One region of the Rhizobium sp. LjRoot254 genome, then DNA from elsewhere that is predicted to be linked to it. Evidence: predicted binding sites of a transcription regulator. Region 1 holds the regulator's gene; each other region holds the start of a gene.
The links. Region 1 encodes PhoB, which activates phosphate uptake and scavenging genes when phosphate is short. Its sites were predicted from a motif close to TGTCATNNANCTGTCAT; they were not measured.

Region 1 (3,206 bases):
AAAAAGCCTGATACGCGCCGGTCTCTGGAACGAGGTCAAGGATCGTCTGCTTGAGCCCGGCACCGGCCTGTCCGGCGGCCAGCAGCAGCGCCTCTGCATCGCCCGCGCCGTCGCCGTCAGCCCTGAGGTCATCCTCATGGACGAGCCCTGTTCGGCGCTCGACCCGATCGCCACCGCCAAGGTCGAGGAACTGATCCACGAACTGCGCGAGAACTTCACGATCGTCATTGTCACCCACTCCATGCAGCAGGCCGCGCGTGTTTCCCAGCGCACGGCCATGTTCCACCTGGGCTACCTCGTGGAAGAGAACGACACAGACAAGATGTTCACCAATCCGGACGACCAGCGCACCCAGGATTACATCATGGGCCGGTTCGGCTGAGACGCGTTTCGCCGGCTGTCCGGCAGGAGGATTTCCGATGACCACAACATCATCCCACATCTATTCCGTATTCGACGAAGAACTGAAACTGCTCGCCCGTCGCATCGCCGAAATGGGCGGCATGGTCGAGCAGATGGTTTCCGATGCGATCCATGCGCTCGTGACCGCCGATTCCGCGCTCGCCCAGCGGGTGATCTCGGAAGACACGATCGTCGATGCGACGGAACGTGAAATCGGCGACAAGGCGATCCTGATGATCGCCAAGCGCCAGCCCGTTGCATCCGATCTTCGCGAGATCATCGGATCGATCCGCATCGCATCCGACCTGGAGCGCGTCGGCGACCTCGGCAAGTCCACCGCCAAGCGCGTCATCGCGGTGCAGACATCGGGCATTCCGCGCCCGCTCGCCCGTGGTATCGAGCACCTCTCCGAGCTTGCTCTGTCGCAGCTCAAGGACGTACTCGACGTCTATTCGACGCGTTCGCCCGAAAAGGCTGAGCAGATCCGCGCCCGCGACGAAGAGATCGATGCGATGTACACGTCGTTGTTCCGCGAGCTTCTGACCTATATGATGGAAGATCCGCGCAACATCACGCCCTGCACGCATCTCCTGTTCTGCGCCAAGAACATCGAACGCATCGGCGACCATGCGACGAATATCGCCGAGACGATCTACTACATGTCGACCGGCGAGCAGCCGGCCGGCGAGCGGCCCAAGGATGACAACACGGCATCCGTCGTCCAGCCAGCCCTTTGAACCCCGGGTGCCCGGAGGGCGCCCTCGGAAAACCGGTGGTCTAACACCGGGAACGGAGTCTCATGCAGCCGAGAATCATGGTCGTCGAAGACGAGGAGGCACTGGGCACACTGCTCAGCTACAATCTGGAAGCCGAAGGCTACGAGGTGGAGGTCATCCCGCGTGGCGACGAAGCCGACATACGCCTGCAGGAGCGTGTGCCTGATCTCCTCGTGCTTGACTGGATGCTGCCGGGTGTTTCCGGCATCGAACTCTGCCGCCGCCTCAGGATGCGTCCGCAGACCGAGCGCCTGCCGGTGATCATGCTGACCGCGCGCGGCGAGGAGAGCGAGCGCGTTCGCGGCCTCTCCACCGGCGCCGACGACTATGTCGTCAAGCCGTTCTCGACGCCGGAACTGATGGCCCGCGTGAAAGCCATGCTGCGCCGGGTGCGGCCGAGCGCGATCTCGTCGCTGCTGAAATGCGGCGATGTCGAACTCGATCGCGAGACCTACCGCGTCCATCGCCGCTCGCGCGAGGTCCGGCTCGGGCCGACGGAGTTCAAGCTGCTTGAATTCTTCATGTCGTCGCCCGGTCGCGTGTTCTCGCGCTCGCAGCTTCTCGATGGTGTCTGGGGCCACGACATCTATGTCGACGAGCGCACCGTGGACGTCCATGTCGGCCGCCTGCGCAAGGCGCTCAACCTCTCCAACATGCCCGACGTGATCCGCACCGTGCGCGGCGCGGGCTATGCGATGGAAGTCTGATAAGCCTCAAGAACCGGGCAGCACCCTGATGCCATAGAGGCGGATGGCGCTGCCTTCGCCGGTGAGATCGCTGTTGATCACGATATGGCCGGGCTCGCTCGGGCCCAGCTTTCCGTCGAATTTCACCTGGATCAGTTCGTCGGCGCGTTCGTTGGTCACGGTATAGCGGTGCCGGCCGCAATCGCCCAGCGTCTTGAACTCGCATTGGATATAGATCTGGGCGGGCTTTTCGCTGTTCGATTTCACCGTGACTGCCAGCGTCGAGGTCTTGCCGGCAAGTTCCTGCAGGATCGAGGCCGGCACTTCCACCAGCACGTCGCCATCCTGATCCGGCGCGTTGGAGGCGATGATGGTCGCCACGCCGTCGCTATCTTGACCGTCCTCGATGGTGGCCTTTGAGCGTGGGCGCGCAAGATTACTATTGCTGCCCGGCTTGTAGATATCCATCCATTCGCCCGAGAAGCCGCGCAGCGTATCGAGCCGTGTTTCGGCAGGCGTGGTCTCCGAACTGGCGGATTGCAACTGCTTCGGCACCAGATCGAAATCCGTATTGCCCTTCATCGCAGCATCGATCATGCCCGTCGCATAAAGCCACCAGGCGCCCGTGCCGATAATCCCGATCAGGCAGGCATAGACGAACAGGGACACCAGGGCGGAACCCGCTCCGCGGCCCTTGCGAGGCTCGCGCGGCACCGGCGAGCCGGCCGCCTCGTCCCAATTCGTGTCCTCCATCTGGCGCGCGGGCTTTTCCTCCCGGTGCTCGCGCGTGGCGAAAAAATCGGAAAGCGTATCGTCATCGGCGGGCTGGACAGCGGAGGCGCGTTCGTTCGGCTCGACCCGGATCTCGGGCTCCGCGCGGACATCTTGCCGGGCGGGCTGCTCGGGCTCGATCCGGACGTCCCGCTGTGCCTGTTGTTCGAACGGGGCGGGAGCCTCATGCTCGATGACGGGGGCGGCATCCTCGGCCGTGCTGTCATGAGGCTCGGTTTCCGGCGCGTGCTCGACGACGGCGGGATCGTCCTCGGGCTCCCGGTCCAGCGCCACCCTTTCGAACTGGGCGATCGAGCGGAGCCGCGAGAGTTCTTCATCCTCGATCTCGTTGATGGTCATTTCGAGCCGCTGGCGCTGACGTTCGATCACCTGCGGGTCGCCGACCTCCTGCTTGCGCAAGCCGGTATCCAGCGCATTGCGCGCAGACTGGTAGATGCGGGCACGAATATCCGGGTCGGACCTTTCGGCGCGCTCCAGCGCATTTCTGATCGCCTGTTCCAGTCCGCTCAATTCACATCGTTCCTTGATTCCTGGCGCGCGGTCGCGCGTC
Region 2 (3,206 bases), 1.5 Mb from region 1:
ACCTTCACTTCCATCAATTGACGGGCGAGGGCTTCGTCCCCGGTGACGAATATCGTCTGGGCGATGCGGAGGTTGTCGATCGTCATACCGAACAGGCTTTTCAGTTCCTGGTAGCCATCTTCGGAAAAGGTCAGCCCCTTGGAGATCTTCTTGGTAACCTGATCGTTCAGGCCTTTTTCGATGATGTCGCCGATATGTTCGAGATTGATTGCGTATTCGATGATAACGATAGAACGCCGATCGTTGGCTTGGTCGATCTTGGCGCGGCCGAGGCGCGAGAGATAGATCTTCACCTCCTGCTGCAGCCGGTCGACCTTCTTCTCCAGCGCGGCGACCTCGCGCATTGGCGCCAGATCGTTCTGCACGAACGATTTCTGGCACTGGATCAGCATCTTCTCGATCAGGTCGCCGATGCCGAGCACTTCGCGGGTGGCATTGGCAAGCGCCACGACGGGCGATTCGAGTGCCTGCACATCGAGAAATTTCGGGCCGTCGTCACCCTTGGGGTCATCCGGCACAATTCGCGTCATCATTCGGCTTAGCACCGGCGACAGTGGCCAGGCGACGGCAGCGAGCAGGAGATTGAAGGCGAGATGGGCATCGACCGGCATCTTGGCCGGCGAGAAGGGCAGGTCGTGAAGGAAGGTGCCGAGATAGCCCGCGAGCGGAAGCGTGATCAGGCATCCAGCTGCCCTGACGATGAGGTTGCCATAGGTCACGCGCCGCGTCGTCGCCGGCGCCGAGAGCGTCGACAGAACCGGCGGCACCGCGCCGCCGAGATTGGCGCCGAGAACGAGCGCCACCGTGAGCCCCGGCGACAGCGCGCCGGTCGATGCAATCGACATGATCAGGACGACCACCGCGAGGCTGGAGGATGACAGTGCGGCGAGCACAGCGGCGAAGATCATCGCCACGACCCAGGCATTGTCGAGAAGCTCGATGAAGGCCGCGAGCGCCGGTGAATGGCGGATTGGGCCGGTCGCCAGGCCCAGCAACTGCAGCGAGAGCAACATCAGTCCTACGCCGACCAGCGCTGTGCCCATGCCTTTCTGCGCCGTCGACGAGCGCCGGTACAAGACAATGCCAACAAGAATAATGAGTGGCGACAGCCATTCGATGCCGGTGGAGACAATCCACGCGGTGACGGCGGTACCGACATTGGCGCCCAAGAGAACGATCTGCGCCATCGCCGGCGCCACCAGGTCGCGCTCGACGAAGGAGGCGATCATCAGCGCTGTCGCGGTGGAACTCTGAAGGACGAGCGTCGCGATGAAACCCGACGAGAATGACCGGAAACTGCCGCGGGTGCCGCTCGCGAGCCCCGTACGCAGCCGGGCGCCGAAGGCACGCGTCGCGCCGTCCCGGACCTGGGCCAGGCCGAAGAGCAAGAGCGCAACCGCGCCGAACAGGTTGATCATGACGATCGTGGATTCCATATGCTGGCGAATCTCTCCTCAAGCTCATGCAGCTACGAATCTAACCGCAAAAACAAGGTTACGTTCATTCGCCGGCGAAATAAATCGGTCTGTCGGCGTCAATCATCATAGATAGCGCTGCATGCGATCCGGGTGTGGTAAATTTGATCTGTCCCCACAAGGTTTTGAAAGCGCCCTTTCCGCTCGCGCATTCGTCATTTATGACAGATTTATGACATTCACACAGTGGGCGCACCCATGATCAGCCTGTTCAAAAAACTCATGCCGCGCGAGGACAGGTTCTTCGACCTGTTCGAGCAGCATTCCCGCACGGTCAACGCTGCCGCCAACGCGATGCGTGACCTGCTTGCGGGCGAGGGTGATCTCGAAGCCCATTGCCAGACGATCATCGATCTTGAGCACAAGGCCGACGACATTACGCGCGACGTATTGCTGGCGGTTCGCCGCAGCTTCATCACGCCCTTCGATCGCGGCGACATCAAGGATCTCATCCAGTCGATGGACGATGCGATCGACATGATGCACAAGACGGTCAAGACGATCCGGCGCTTCGAGCAGAAAACGTTCGGTCCCGGTATGCGGGAAATGGGCGAACTGATCGCTGAAGCCGCCCGGCTGATCTCCGAAGCAATTCCGCTTCTCGACAAGATGGGCGCCAATGCCACGCGGTTGAGTGTAATCGCCGAAGAGGTGACGCGCGTCGAAGGCCGGTCCGACGAACTTTACGAACAGGGGCTCAAGAACCTGTTCCGCGATCATGGTGCCGGCAACGCCATGGCCTATCTCATCGGCAGCGAGATCTATTCGGAACTCGAGAAGGTGGTCGACCGGTTCGAGGACGTGGCCAATGAGATCAGCGGCATCGTGATCGAGAATGTATGATGGATGCCACGCTTGCGCTTCCCCTGCTGGTCGGCCTTATCGCCATCGCACTGTTCTTCGATTTCCTGAACGGCCTGCATGATGCGGCAAATTCGATAGCCACGATCGTATCGACCCGAGTGCTGAGGCCGCAATATGCGGTGGCATGGGCGGCGTTCTTCAATTTCATCGCGTTCCTTTTCTTTGGCCTGCATGTGGCGGAAACGCTCGGCACCGGCATCATCGATCCTGCGATCGTCTCGCCACAGGTGATCTTCGCCGCCCTCATGGGGGCGATCATCTGGAATATCGTGACCTGGATCTATGGCATTCCCTCAAGTTCGTCGCATGCGCTGGTCGGCGGGCTGGTGGGCGCGGGGCTAGCCAAGACGGGTGGTTCGGCGATTGTTTTCGCGGGTCTCTTCAAGACAGTGCTGGCGATCTTCATGTCTCCGATGATCGGTTTCCTGCTGGCGCTATTCCTGGTGCTGGTCGTTTCCTGGCTGTTCGTGCGGCAGACGCCGTTCGCCGTCGACAAGACGTTCCGCGTCATGCAGTTCGTCTCCGCCTCGCTCTATTCCCTCGGCCACGGCGGCAATGATGCGCAGAAGACGATGGGGATCATCGCCGTGCTTCTGTTCTCGCAAGGCTATCTCGGCAGCGCGTTCTTCGTGCCGTTCTGGGTGGTGATTTCCTGTCAGACGGCGATGGCGCTCGGCACGCTGTTCGGCGGCTGGCGGATCGTACACACGATGGGTTCGAAGATCACCAGGCTGAACCCGATGCAGGGCTTCTGCGCCGAGACCGGCGGCGCGTTGACACTGTTCGGCGCCACCTGGCTCGGCATCCCCGTCTCGACCACCCACACCATTACCGGCGCCATCGTCGGCGTGGGCGCTGCCCGCCGCG
Region 3 (3,206 bases), 1.9 Mb from region 1:
GGATCGACGCCCTGGATCACGGTCGTCACATTGGTCAGGCCATGGGCGCGAAGGATCTGTTCGTTCCATGTCGAACCGCATACGACGAGCGGAAAAGCCCGCGCGCGATCCAGCACCGCTTCCGAGAGATGCGGCACCTCGAAGAAGACCACGCCAATCGAGGGCTTGCCCACCAGTTCGGTATTGGCCGGTCCCTTTGACGTTCCGAAATCATTGCCAAGCGCCACGAGCACAGGCGCCTCGACGCTGACTTTTTGCTCTGCCCGCGCCTTGAGCTGTTCGATGAACTGCCGGCTCTGGACCTCGAAGGCCCTCAGTGAAAGCCGCCGCAGCGGATCGACCACGATCTGGTCCGGGGGCATGGGAAAGGACGTGCGCGGCTCGATATCGGGATCGCCCGCCCAGTTGAGCGCGAGGTTCAGTCCGTAGACGCCCCAGCCGAAAAAACTTGAAATTCCCCAATGGAGGACGACCGGCTGGCGCATTGTTCCCTCAGACCACGATTCTCGTGATCCGACATTAGAGACTTGCCGCCTCGAATGCGAGGGCAGGAAATCAGTTCTGAAGCGTCATTTCGGGATTGCGGAGATCCAGCGTTTCATTATCCGGCAGGAATTTCGGACCGATCTGGCGGATATGGCCGTCAGGCTTGTAGTCACGCAGCTTGGCTTCCTTGACCGGCGGCGTGACGGCGACGTCTGTCGTAAGCTGGCCGCGCAGCTCCGGCTTGATCCACACGATCGAGCTCTGTTTTTTCTCAGGCACCTTTTCCGGATTGTTGATGAAGGCTTCGCGCTTCATCATCTCCTTGTAGTAGAGCGAGAAATCGCAGCCGCAGGCCTTGTCCTTGGCTCGCGTCTGCGTCCGGTAACGATAGGCGTTGTCGAGCTCGTCATAGGGCCGGCCGGTGAAGGCCGAGCGCATCGCGTCGCTCTCCTGGCGGATAGAGTGGTAGAAAAGTTCGGTCTCGGTGCCGGGGCACATCATCGAACAGACCTGTGCATCGCGCTGGAAGCTCATCGGCGACGCCTGGGATGAGACCGGGAAATAGGCGCCGTCACAGGTGCGTACGCACATGGTACGATATGAGCCATTCACCGCACTGCCGCCGAGATCGATGAATTGCTGGTTGTCATAATCGGCTTCGGAAGGCACGCGGATCGTTTCGACCCCGTCAGGCGTCTCACTCACGAAGGAATCCTCCGGCGACACGCCAGGCGAGGTGCTGGCAAGAAATGTCTCGTCGCTGCAGCTGTTTTCGTCGATCGCCGCCAGTACCTCCTGACGGCGGGCGTCCTCGGTCTCGCCGGTCATCAGGCTGATGCGCTTTTCATGGAGAATGGCGAGATTGGTCTCCATCCGCGCCATCTTGTCTTCGAGCTCCTGGCACTCCTCCGGATTGTCGCCGCCCATGACGAACAGGCTGCCCTCGGTGCAGCCAGTGTCGCGCAATTGCGAGCGCAGTTCGCGGATGCTCAGCTTCTGCTCGGCGACGGCGCGGGCATATTTCCGCACCTGGGCGGACGCGCTGTATGTCTCGGACAGCACGGTCAGCTCGCTGTTCAGCCGATCGCAGACGGGCGATGCGTCAGCACCTCCGGCCAAAGCCAGAGCGAGCGCAAACGGCAGTGCGGCGGTCATCATTGTCTTGAGCATGGGGCAATCGGGGTGATCGGTACGGATCCAATGTAACCTATGATGCAAAAAGCTGAAAACGCCTTTAACTTTCAGAGTTAATCGGCCCTCACGCGCCCTTTGTCATAAAGGTGATACGTGACTCTGCTTTCCCGTTGATGACAAAACGAGGATCGCCATGCTTGACGAACTTGACAATCGCGACGCCGTAAAGGTCCGGACCTTGTTCATCTCCGACATCCATCTGGGCTCCAAGGCCTCGAAGGCGGATTTCCTCCTGGATTTTCTCCGGGTCCATGAAGCGGAGACAATCTTCCTGGTCGGCGACATCGTCGACGGCTGGCGGCTGAAGCGCTCCTGGTACTGGCCGCAGAACTGCAATGACGTGGTCCAGAAGCTGCTGCGCAAGGGGCGCAAGGGCGCGCGGATCGTCTACGTGCCCGGCAATCACGACGACTTCATGCGCGAGTTTCCCGGCATCCATTTCGGCGGCATAGAGGTCGCCCGCAACATGATCCACGTCGCCGCCGACGGCAAACGGTACCTTGTGCTGCATGGCGACGAATTCGACGTCGTGGTCCGCAATGCCCGTTTCATCGCCCATCTCGGCGACTGGGCTTACGATACGGCAATTGCGCTGAATATCTGGATCGCCCGGGCGCGCCGGCTGCTCGGCCTGCCTTACTGGTCGTTCTCGGCCTGGGCCAAGCTGCAGGTCAAGCGCGCGGTGAATTTCATCGGCGAGTTCCAGCGTGTCGTCGCCGACGAGGCGCGTCGCAACGATGTCGATGGCGTCATTTGCGGCCATATCCACCATGCCGTGATCGAGGATATCGACGGCATCACCTATATCAATACCGGTGACTGGGTGGAAAGCTGCACCGCGGTGGTCGAGCATTTTGATGGCCGCATGGAACTGATCCGCTGGCAGAATGTCGAACTACCCAAAACACTTGCCGGACCGATGGTTCCGATCATGATCCCGCAAGCTCGCGAAACCGAGATACAGGCGGCCTGAAACATATCCAGCCCGCCCGTGATATGATCAGGGGAACAGGCCGCGCGTCGCCTTGGCCTTGGCCACCTTATCGACGCCGATCGCCATCGCTGCCGTCCGGTGCGAGATATCGTCCTTCTCGACCCGTTCCATGACACGGCTGAACGCGTCGTCGAGCAGGCCCCGGAGGCGGGTGAGCACCTCAGACTTGCCCCAGAACAGCTGCTGCAGATCCTGCACCCACTCGAAATAGGACACGATCACGCCGCCGGAATTGCACAGGATGTCGGGGATCACGAAGATCTCCTGGCGTCGCTGGTCGAGCACCGAGTCCGCATCTGGCGTCGTCGGGCCGTTGGCGGCCTCGGCGAGAATGCGGCATTTGAGCTTCGCCGCCACATCGGCATCGATCACCCTCTCGATGGCAGCCGGCACGAGGATGTCACAGGGCTGCACGAGAAGCTGGGCCGGGTCGAAGGCAAGCTCGGTCGAGAAACCTTTCAGCGAGCCGTTTCTGGCCGCGTATTCCACCATCGCGTTCACATCGAGACCGCGCTTGTCGAAATAGCACGAC
Region 4 (3,206 bases), 980 kb from region 1:
AAAAAGTTTGTCGGGCTCAAACTTCGAGCATGGAGACTTCCTTGGCCGAAGAGAGCACGATCAGGGTTTCGGTGCGCATCAGGCCTTCGATACCCTTGAGCTCCTGTGCCAGGAACCGTTCGAGCTCGCGCGTGTTTTTCAGCCGGACCTTGAGCAGGTAGTTCCAGGCGCCCGTCACGTGATGGCATTCGAGCACCGCGCCGCTGGCGGCGACCTTCTTGAGGAAGGCGGCTTCCACTTCCGGTTCGTTCCAGCCGACGAAGACGAAGGCGAGCAGGTCGAGCCCGACCTTCTCCGGATTGACCGCCGCATGGAAGCCCGAAATGATCTCGTTGCGTATCAGCCGCTTGATCCGGTCGTTGACCGTCGATGGCGCGAGCTTCAGCTCCTGCCCGATTTCGGCGAGCGATAGTCTGTCGTTTTTTTGAAGCAAAGCCAGAAGACTGCGATCAGTTTCGTCCAATATGCTCATGACATGATCCCGAATTTGCAAATCATTTCTACGGACCTTAATGGCAAAGCGGCCGGGCCGAAAGACTGATATTGGTCAAGTTTATACACACGACCGAAAACCTCTATGCACGCCTGAACTATGTCAACCACCGGGCGCCGCGATCCTGCATTCCGTTTTCCGGCACGAGGACAAGTTTTCGTGACCTGCTGCAAGCCACAATCAATCTATTTTGATTTATGTGTGAGGTCTGTTTGTTCTATAAGCAACCCGGATGCAGCGGGAGGACCCGTGCTGGGCACGTGCATCTGTCTGGCGAGAAAGCGGGAAATGTTGCGCATCGTAACCCTTTTCATATCGATCGTGCTGCCGGCATTGGCAGCGACGACCCTTGTTTTGGGGACCGCATCCGCCGAGGAGATCAGCCGTTCCGCGCCCGTCGGCATTGTAGAACTCTTTACATCGCAAGGTTGTTCCAACTGTCCCAAGGCGGATCGGGCCATCGAGGCGCTTGCGGAAAGCGATGACGTCGTCACGATCACCTACCACGTCGACTATTGGAACTATCTCGGCTGGGAAGATACGCTAAGCGCCAAGGAGAATACCGAGCGTCAATATGGTTATGCCAAGACGCTTGGGATTCGCAATGTATTCACGCCACAGATTATTCTCAACGGCCTGCACGACGCGAAAGTATCCGACGCCGGCAAGATACGGGCACGGCTTGCAAGCCTCGATCAAGGCGGCGAGCGCCTGAGCGTGCCGGTCACCGCCAGCCTGTCACCGGCCGAAATGACGATCAGTATCGGCGACGGCGCCGGCAATGCTGACGTGATCATCGCCTATTACAGGAAGCGCACGGTGGTCGAAATCAAGACCGGCGAGAACGAAGGCAAGAAGATCACCTACCGCAATGCCGTGACCAAGCTCGAGACGGTCGGCATGTGGGACGGCAAGGCCCTGACCATCAAGCTGCCGGCCGCACTTCTCGCCAAGCGCGGCTTCGACGGCTGCGCGATTCTCCTGCAATCGCATGATGCCAACGGCAATCCCGGCCGCATTCTAGGCGCTGCTTCGCTCTAAGTCCGCTTGCAGCTTCGATAGCGTCTCCTGCAAAACAGTCTTGCAATTCGGTCTTCTTCAGGCAAACTGTCACCAATTCGTCATCCTGCGCCCTGCGGGTGACGGGCAGATTGCGCGAATGGGGTCAAATGTCGGATCACGGCGAGCACACAGGATCGGCCGAACGCAGAGGCCGGATTGTTATCGACCTGAGGGAATACCGCGACGCCCGCGACCCGATGCCGGTGACGTTCCACCGCCTTGAACTCAACCAGATTCTCCGGGTCTATGGCCGCATGGTCGGAGAGAGCGAATGGCGCGACTACGCCATCGATCATTTCAAGGAGAAGGCGGTGTTTTCCGTCTTCAAGCGGTCGGGTGACCTGCCGGCCTACCAGATCGAGAAGAATCCCAAATTCGCTGCAAAACAAGGTGCCTTCTCCGTCGTCAACACCCAGGGCCGCATTCTCAAGCGCGGCCACGACCTCGCCCAGGTCATGAAATTCTTCGACAAGGTCCAGAAGCTCCAGGACTGAGCCACTCCTTCCAACCTCTCCCAAATTGACCTTCAGGCAGCCGTCGCGTAAAGCGCGGGCATGACGACATTCGCAATCCTTCTCGGCGGGCCGGTTTCGGTCAATCCTCGGCTTCTGACGCAGCTCGAAGGCGTCCGCACGATCGCGGCCGACAGTGGAATCAGGCATGCGGGACCCCTGGGATTGCTGCCCGAACTCTGGGTCGGTGATTTCGATTCCTCGACGGAGGAACTCGCTGTCGAATATGCCGAAGTGCCACGGCTCGAATATCCCTCGGAGAAGTCGCTGACCGATGGCGAACTTGCGGTTCAGACCGCGCTCGAACGTGGTGCAACCCGTGTCGTTCTCATTGGCGCGCTGGGCGGCGAGCGTGCCGATCATGCATGGGCGCATCTCGTCCATGCCATGGCGCTGACGGCTGCCGGCATAGCAGTGCTGCTGACATCGGGCGACGAGGAAGGCTATCCGTTCTGGCCGGGATCGATGCTGCTCGACCTGCCCAAAGCCAGCCTGTTTTCCGTGCTCGGGCTCGATGCGCTCGACGGGCTGACAATCCGCAATGCACGCTATCCGCTCGATGACTTCCATTTGCCTTTCGGCTCGTCGCGCACCATTTCCAATGTCGCGGAAGGCGCTGTCTCGTTCAGCCTCCGCGCCGGCCGCGCGCTGGTCCTGGCGCGCCCGCATGATTTTTCCGGAGTATGATATTGGCACCGCCGATCCTGAAACTCGACGACATCCATCTGAATTTCGGCGGCACGCCGCTGCTTTCCGGCGCCAGCCTGCAGCTTGAGCCGGGTGAGCGCATCTGCCTCGTCGGCCGCAACGGCTCGGGCAAATCGACGCTGATGAAGATCGCGGCGGGATTGGCCGAACCCCAGAGCGGCGAGGTGTTCCGGCATCCCTCGGCGACCGTGCGCTATCTCAACCAGGCGCCGGATTTCGAGGGTTTCGAGACAGTCGAGGCCTATGCCGCCGCCGGGCTCGGCCCGTCCGACGATCCCTATCGCGTCACCTACCTGCTTGAGCATCTCGGACTAACAGGTCATGAGCATCCGTCGAGCCTGTCCGGTGGCGAGATGCGGCGGGCGGCACTTGCCAAGGTCATGGCGCCGGAGCCGGATATCCTCCTGCTCGACGAGCCGACCAACCATCTC

Region 2: a site for PhoB is predicted at 1,637-1,653, ahead of ACSQ26_RS28610 (DUF47 domain-containing protein). Genes of this name have one in related genera too.
Region 3: a site for PhoB is predicted at 1,757-1,773, ahead of ACSQ26_RS11730 (UDP-2,3-diacylglucosamine diphosphatase). Genes of this name have one in related genera too.
Region 4: a site for PhoB is predicted at 1,602-1,618, ahead of ACSQ26_RS26135 (DUF2794 domain-containing protein). Genes of this name have one in related genera too.

What each region holds. Positions count from the first base shown of each region.
Region 1 covers NZ_CAXUSM020000001.1:4,301,918-4,305,123, reverse strand. The annotation lists gene pstB (phosphate ABC transporter ATP-binding protein PstB) at 1-382, shown strand, start outside; gene phoU (phosphate signaling complex protein PhoU) at 420-1,139, shown strand; gene phoB (phosphate regulon transcriptional regulator PhoB) at 1,202-1,885, shown strand; gene ACSQ26_RS21170 (hypothetical protein) at 1,892-3,166, opposite strand.
Region 2 covers NZ_CAXUSM020000001.1:5,815,432-5,818,637, forward strand. The annotation lists gene ACSQ26_RS28605 (Na/Pi cotransporter family protein) at 1-1,436, opposite strand, end outside; gene ACSQ26_RS28610 (DUF47 domain-containing protein) at 1,674-2,318, shown strand; gene ACSQ26_RS28615 (anion permease) at 2,318-3,206, shown strand, end outside.
Region 3 covers NZ_CAXUSM020000001.1:2,383,322-2,386,527, reverse strand. The annotation lists gene ACSQ26_RS11740 (glycosyltransferase family 4 protein) at 1-485, opposite strand, end outside; gene ACSQ26_RS11735 (DUF2865 domain-containing protein) at 556-1,656, opposite strand; gene ACSQ26_RS11730 (UDP-2,3-diacylglucosamine diphosphatase) at 1,814-2,653, shown strand; partial or broken gene ACSQ26_RS11725 (Glu/Leu/Phe/Val family dehydrogenase) at 2,681-3,206, opposite strand, start outside.
Region 4 covers NZ_CAXUSM020000001.1:5,284,450-5,287,655, reverse strand. The annotation lists gene ACSQ26_RS26145 (Lrp/AsnC family transcriptional regulator) at 17-472, opposite strand; gene ACSQ26_RS26140 (DUF1223 domain-containing protein) at 782-1,534, shown strand; gene ACSQ26_RS26135 (DUF2794 domain-containing protein) at 1,663-2,049, shown strand; gene ACSQ26_RS26130 (thiamine diphosphokinase) at 2,110-2,754, shown strand; gene ACSQ26_RS26125 (ABC-F family ATP-binding cassette domain-containing protein) at 2,757-3,206, shown strand, end outside.